2 regions of the Streptomyces sp. NPDC018019 genome follow, and region 1 is predicted to be linked to the other one. Evidence: riboswitches for the same ligand, from Rfam matches in the RefSeq annotation. Region 1 holds a riboswitch; the other holds the start of a gene.
What was found. Region 1 has a riboswitch for S-adenosylmethionine ahead of thrC (threonine synthase). Riboswitches for the same ligand answer to the same signal wherever they lie in the genome.

Region 1 (3,477 bases):
CGCCTTTAACAACACGGAATCGCCCCGTCCGCTTCGTGGCGGACGGGGCGATTCCGGCCGTCGGCCCCGGAAAGGGCCGGAAAGAATCCTTACGGCTTCCTGGCGCTCAGCAGCCGCCGGCCACCGCCGGAATGATCGAGACGCCCGCGCCGTCCGGGGTCGGGGTCTGAAGGCCCTGCTCGAAGCGCACGTCGTCGTCGTTGACGTAGACGTTCACGAAGCGGCGCAGCTTGCCGGTGTCGTCCAGGACGCGCGCCGCGATCCCGGAGTGGTTCTTCTCCAGGTCCGCGATGACCTCGGAGAGGTTCGCGCCCTCGGCGGGCACCTCGGCCCGGCCGCCGGTGTAGGTGCGCAGGATGGTCGGGATGCGGACGTTGACGCTCATGGTGTTCTGCCTTCCGGCTTGCGGGCGGGATGCGGGAGGGAGGGACGGGACGGGTGGCGGTCAGCCCGCCAGGCCGGCCGCGCGGAACGCGTCCAGGCTCGGCCGGATGGTGGCCGTCGGCCCGGTGGTCGGCGCGACCGCGTCCAGCGTCTTGAGGCCGTCCCCGGTGTTCAGCACGACGGTGGTCAGCGCCGGGTCGAGCAGGCCGTTCTCGATCAGCTTCTCGGTGACGCCCACGGTCACCCCGCCGGCGGTCTCCGCGAAGATGCCCTCCGTACGGGCCAGCAGCTTGATCGCGTCGACCACCTGCGCGTCGGTGACGTCCTCGACGGCGCCGCCGGTGCGCCGGGCGATGTCGAGCACGTACGGGCCGTCGGCCGGGTTGCCGATCGCCAGCGACTTGGCGATGGTGTCCGGCTTCTGCGGCCGTACCACGTCGTGGCCCGCCTTGAAGGCGGTGGAGACCGGCGAGCAGCCCTCGGCCTGGGCGCCGAAGATCTTGTACGGCCGGTCCTCGACCAGCCCGAGCGCGATCAGCTCCTTCAGCCCCTTGTCGATCTTCGTGAGCTGGGAGCCGGAGGCGATCGGGATGACGATCTGGTCCGGCAGCCGCCAGCCGAGCTGCTCGCAGATCTCGTAGGCGAGGGTCTTGGAGCCCTCTCCGTAGTACGGGCGCAGATTGACGTTGACGAAGCCCCAGCCCTCGCCGAGCGGGTCGCCGATCAGCTCCGAGCAGAAGCGGTTGACATCGTCGTAGGTGCCCTCGATGCCGACCAGCTCGCCGCCGTAGACCGCGGCCATGACGACCTTGCCCGCCTCCAGGTCGTGCGGGATGAACACGCAGGAGCGGAAACCGGCGCGGGCCGCGGCGGCGCCCACCGCGCCGGCCAGGTTGCCGGTGGAGGAGCAGGACAGGGTGGTGAAGCCGAAGGCGCGGGCGGCCTCGACGGCGATGGCGACGACCCGGTCCTTGAAGGAGTGGGTCGGGTTGCCGGAGTCGTCCTTGACGTACAGGCCGCCGGTGACGCCCAGCTCGCGGGCCAGGTTGTCGGCCTTGACCAGCTTGGTCAGGCCGGGGTTGAGGTTGGGCTTGGCCGCCACGTCGGCGGGGACGGGCAGCAGCGGCGCGTACCGCCAGATGCTGTTGGGGCCCGCCTCGATCCGCTTGCGCAGCCCCTCGGGGTCGCCCGCCGGCAGGTCGTACGCCACTTCCAGGGGCCCGAAGCAGACGGCGCAGGCGAAGATCGGTCCGAGGTCGAAGCGCTCGCCGCACTCGCGGCAGGACAGGGCGACGGCGGGGCCCAGGGAGACCGTGGTGGAGAGGGTGCTTTCGGGGGATTGCACAGCCATGGAGGCGAGGCCCTTTCTCCTCATCTTCCTCGCGGCGCATCTCGCCACGAGACGGAATTGGCACCTTCCCTAGCCGGAGCCCCGCGGTCCGCGGCGGGCGCGGAGACGAGACGGCTGGAGGGTTGCCGGGGCTTCAACGGGCCGTGTCCCTCTGCCCCTCTGGATGAGCGGTATGGCGCTGGGCCGGGGCCCAGGCGTTTGTCGCGGCGACCCCGGCATGTCCGGGGCGATCGCGTTGTTCAAGACTGTAGCCGAAGGGCCGGGCGGTTGAGACAGCCGTCCGCACCGCGAGATGGATCACATCGCTGGTCCGGGAACGAAGGAGACGCGCAGGTGCTGGAAGAGGTGGAGCGCTGGCTGGCCAGCCGGTCCTGGTCGGCCGCCGACCGCCCGCTCGACCGGCTGCTGGCCGCCAAGCGCGAGACGGGGCAGACGGTCTCCGTCGTGCTGCCGGCGCTCGACGAGGAGGCGACGGTCGGCGCGATCGTCGAGGCGATCCGTACGGAGCTGATGACACCGTCGGTGCCGCTCGTCGACGAGCTGGTGGTGCTGGACTCCGGGTCCACGGACGGCACGGCCAAGGTCGCGGCCGAGGCGGGCGCGCGGGTGGTCCACCGGGACGAGGTGCTGCCGCGGCTGCCCGCGCTGCCCGGCAAGGGCGAGGTGCTGTGGCGCTCCCTGCTGGTCACCCGCGGTGACATCGTCTGCTTCGTCGACGCCGACCTGCGCGAGTTCTCCGCCACGTTCGTCTCCGGGATCGTCGGGCCGCTGCTGACCGACCCGGGCGTGCAGTTCGTCAAGGGGATGTACGACCGGCCGCTGGGCGAGGCGGCGGGGCAGGGCGGCCGGGTCACCGAGCTGGTCGCCCGGCCGCTGCTGAACCTGCACTGGCCGCAGCTGGCCGGATTCGTGCAGCCGCTGGGCGGCGAGTACGCGGCCCGCCGGTCGCTGCTGGAGCGGCTGCCGTTCCCGGTGGGCTACGGCGTGGAGCTGGGCCTGCTGGTCGACGCGCTGCACACGGCCGGGCTGGACGCGCTGGCCCAGGTCGACGTCGGGGTGCGCAAGCACCGCCACCAGGGCGGCCAGGCGCTCGGCCGGATGGCGGCGGCGATCTACCGCACCGCGCAGCTGCGGCTGGCGCGCGGCCACCTGGTGCGCCCGCGGCTGACCCAGTTCGAGCGCGGCGAGGCCGGTTTCGTACCGCGCACCTGGGACGTGGACACCGAGGAGCGGCCGCCGATGGCGGAGATACCGGAGTACGCGGAGCGCCGCGCGGCCTGAGCCGGGGCCGGGTCGGGGCGCTCCCGGCACAGAGCCGGAGAAGCCCTCCGGGTACCTCGCCGGCCACCGCGGAAAACCGTGACGTCCGCCCTGGGCGCCGCACGTTTGAGCGGATCTGTCGCGGGCTAGTCTCGCAGCATGGTCTCCGCGCGTTCTGGTGCCCAGGTTCTCGTCGCGTCCAATCGCGGCCCGGTCTCGTACACGAAGGGGGAGGACGGCTCGCTCACCGCCAAACGGGGCGGCGGCGGGCTGGTCTCCGGTCTCTCCGCCATCGGCTCCGACGGGGCGGTGTGGGTGTGCGCCGCCCTCGGGGACGGCGACCGTGTGGCCGCCCGGCGCGCCGGCGGCCACCTGGACACCGCCGACACGGGCGGGCAGCACGTGCGCATGCTGGACATCCCCGCCGATGTCTTCACCGACGCCTACAACGGCATCGCGAACTCGGTGCTCTGGTTCGTCCA
Region 2 (3,477 bases), on a different contig from region 1:
AGACGCACATCGCGTTCCGCACGTACTCCCAGCACGACCTCGAAGCGGCCTTCGCCATCGGCCTGGACGCCTGACCGGAGCCCTGCCTCGCCCGAAAACGCCAGCCGCGGCGGCCCGGCTCCTGTGGGCCGCCGCGGCTGCGGCACGGGCGTCTGTGCACGCCCGCGCCGTTGTCACCCGCACCGCGGCGCCCGGACAGCGGAGCGCCGCGGCAGGGTGGTCCAGAGGGGCTACGCGGCCGCGGTGTCCGGCACGCAGCGCCCGCCCTCGGTGCGGTAGCTCCACCGCGCACCGTCCCTCACCAGCTCCTTGACCGCCCGTACGAAGCGGTCCACGTGCTCGTCGGGCGTACCGGCGCCGAAACTCACCCGGACGGCGTTCAGCGACTGCTCCCCCGGCGCGCCTTCCGGCGCGCCGCACTCGCCGGGGGCCTGCGACGTCGCGCCCAGCAGGGTCCGTACGAGCGGGTGCGCGCAGAACAGCCCGTCGCGCACGCCGACCCCGTACTCGGCCGAGAGCGCCGCCGCGAAGTGCGAGCTGTTCCAGCCCTCGACCACGAAGGACAGCACGCCCACCCGCGGCGCGTCGTCCCCGAACAGCGACAGCACGGTGACCTCGGGCACCTCGGCGAGGCCCGCCCGCACCCGCTCGACCAGCCGCTGCTCACGGGCGGCCAGGCGCTCGAAGCCCGCCTCGGTAAGGGCCTTGCAGGCGGCGGCGATGGCGTGGACGCCGATGACGTTCGGCGAGCCGGCCTCGTGGCGGGCCTCGGTGGTGTGCCACTCGACGTCCACCCCGCCGTCGGCGCGGCGCGCGACGGTGCGGCTGGCGCCGCCGCCCGCGAGGTACGGCTCCGCCTCCTGGAGCCAGTCCGCGCGCCCGGCCAGCACCCCGGCGCCGAACGGCGCGTACAGCTTGTGGCCGGAGAAGGCCACCCAGTCCACGTCCAGCTCCGCGATGTCCACCGGGTGGTGCGGGGCGAGCTGGGCGGCGTCCAGCACGATCCGCGCGCCGTGCGCGTGCGCCGCCACGGCCAGTTCCCGCACGGGCCACAGCTCACCGGTGACGTTGGAGGCCCCGGTCACGCACACCAGGGCGTTGCCGTAGGGCTCGCGCTCCGCCAGCGCCCGCTCCAGCGTGTCCACCGCCTGCTGGGGCGTGCGGGGCGCGTCGAGGTAGGTCACCGCCACGTCCGCACGCCGCTCCCAGGGCAGCAGCGAGGCGTGGTGCTCGGTCTCGAAGACGAAGACCCGGGTGTCCTCGGGCAGGACCGCGGCCAGCAGGTTGAGCGAGTCGGTGGTGGAACGGGTGAAGACCACCTGGTCCCCCTCCCGGCACCCGAGGAAGCCGGCCACCTCGGCCCGGCTGTTCTCGAACAGGTCGGTGGAGAGCTGCGAGAGGTAGCCGGCGCCGCGGTGCACGCTGCCGTAGTACGGGGCGTACGCGGCCACGTCGTCCCAGACGCGCTGGAGCGCCGGGGCGCTGGCGGCGATGTCCAGCGCCGCGTACTCGACCTCGCCGCCGGTGACGAGCGGGACCAGGACGTCGCGCCCCAGCACGGGCAGCGGGGCGCAGACGGCGGCGTCGGTGGCGACAGCGGAAACAGGCATGGCGAACTCCCGTGAAGGCAGGGCGACTTCGCTGCGGGGCCCACACGCCGGAGCGGGGCCGGCCGGCAGCGGTGATAAGGAAAAGGGGTGCGGAAAACGGGGCCGGACGGCCCTAACGCATTCGCTGGATCACGGGAGATCTCCCTCAAGGACCAGGATCCCTGGCACGAGGGATCCGCGCTTGCCGCAGACCTCGCTGCCTGCGGCCTGGTCATCACCCGGGGCACCCCGCCACGGACGGAGGGTTGCCGGACAGCGGGCCGGGGCCGTAGTCGCTGTCACTCGTGACCTGGGCAGCATCATGCCACACGATCGGAGGTACGCAAGGCCCGGTCCGCATCCCGGACCGGGCCCCGCGGCACACCACCGCCGTATCAGGCGTTGCTGGCCGCCACCCACCGCTCCAGCGCCCGGCGGGCGGCGCCGGAGTCGATGGACTCGGCGGCCTTCGCGATGCCCGCCGCGATCTGCTCGGTCAGCGGCGCCCCGGACGGCTCCAGCGCCACCAGCGCCGCCGCCGAGTTGAGCAGCACCGCGTCGCGCACCGGCCCCGGCTCGCCGCCCAGCAGGCGACGCGCCACGTCCGCGTTGTACGAGGCGTCGGCGCCGCGCAGCGCCTCCACGGGCACCAGGCCGATCCCCACGTCCCGTGGGTCGAAGGTCTCCTCGCGTACGGCGCCGTCCCGGACCACCCACACCTTCGACGTGGCGGTGGTGGTCAGCTCGTCGAGTCCGTCGTCGCCGCGGAAGACCAGCGCGCTGGAGCCGCGTTCGGCCAGCACGCCCGCCAGGATCGGCGCCATCCGCGCGTCCGCGACACCGGTGGCCTGGGCGCGGACCTGCGCCGGGTTGGTCAGCGGGCCCAGCACGTTGAAGGTCGTACGGATGCCCAGCTCGCGCCGTGCGGCGGCGACGTGCCGCAGCGAGGGGTGGAACTTCACCGCGAAGCAGAAGGTGATGCCGGCCTCCTCGGCCACCTCGACGACCCGGCGCGGCGTCAGGTCCAGGTTCACGCCCAGTTTCTCCAGCACGTCGGAGGCGCCGCTGGCCGACGAGGCGGCACGGTTGCCGTGCTTGACGACCTTCGCGCCGGTGCCGGCCACCACGATCGAGGACATGGTGGAGATGTTGACGGTCTTGGCGCCGTCGCCGCCGGTGCCGACGATGTCCACGCTCGGGCCCGGCACCTCGATGAGGTTGGCGTGCGCGTACATCGTCCGGACCAGGCCGGAGATCTCGGCGACGGTCTCGCCCTTGGCCCGCAGCGCCACCGCGAACCCGGCGATCTGCGCGTCGGTGGCCTCGCCGCGCATGATCCGGTCCATCGCCCACGCGGTGTCGTCGGCGCTCAGGTCACGGCCCTGGAGGAGGGCGTCCAGGACGGCCGGCCAGGTGTGGGCCGCCACGCTGCCGCCGCCACCCGGGGTCACAACGTTCATGGTCCACACTCCTGGATTCGTGTCCTGCTGGTGCCGAAACCCTATCCGGCGCCGCGGCATGCCGAAGGGCCCCGTCCGAGGTACGGAAGGGGCCCTTTGGGTGGCGTGCTCACGCGGGGGTACTGCCGTGCGTCACACGGCGGGGATCAGTGGTGGCCGTGGCCGCTGGTGATCTCCTTGTACTCCTCGACGGTCGGCTTCGGGATGACGTTGCCCTCGCCGTAGTAGCCCTTGGAGAGCTTGGCGCGGAGCTTCGTGGACCGCTTGACCTTCCGCTCGACACCGTTCTCGTCGACCTCGGGGCCGATTTCGAGCGGCTTGGGCTGCTCGTGCTGGGTGAGCGTGTGCAGCTGCTCCTGGTTGAGCGGCTCGTGCACCTCGATGAACTCACCGTGCGGCAGCCGCTTGATGATGCCGGACTCGCGTCC

Region 2: another riboswitch for S-adenosylmethionine. It lies ahead of ACH4FX_RS15200 (aminotransferase class V-fold PLP-dependent enzyme); the one in region 1 lies ahead of thrC (threonine synthase).

The regions. Positions count from the first base shown of each region.
Region 1 covers NZ_JBIRGD010000005.1:132,942-136,418, forward strand. The annotation lists gene ACH4FX_RS10645 (MoaD/ThiS family protein) at 107-385, opposite strand; gene thrC (threonine synthase) at 446-1,735, opposite strand; SAM riboswitch class I at 1,753-1,905, opposite strand; gene ACH4FX_RS10655 (glucosyl-3-phosphoglycerate synthase) at 2,069-3,016, shown strand; gene ACH4FX_RS10660 (trehalose-6-phosphate synthase) at 3,155-3,477, shown strand, end outside.
Region 2 covers NZ_JBIRGD010000007.1:299,408-302,884, reverse strand. The annotation lists gene ACH4FX_RS15205 (Lrp/AsnC family transcriptional regulator) at 1-74, shown strand, start outside; gene ACH4FX_RS15200 (aminotransferase class V-fold PLP-dependent enzyme) at 231-1,610, opposite strand; SAM riboswitch class IV at 1,783-1,900, opposite strand; gene trpD (anthranilate phosphoribosyltransferase) at 1,985-3,049, opposite strand; gene ACH4FX_RS15190 (cytochrome bc complex cytochrome b subunit) at 3,196-3,477, opposite strand, start outside.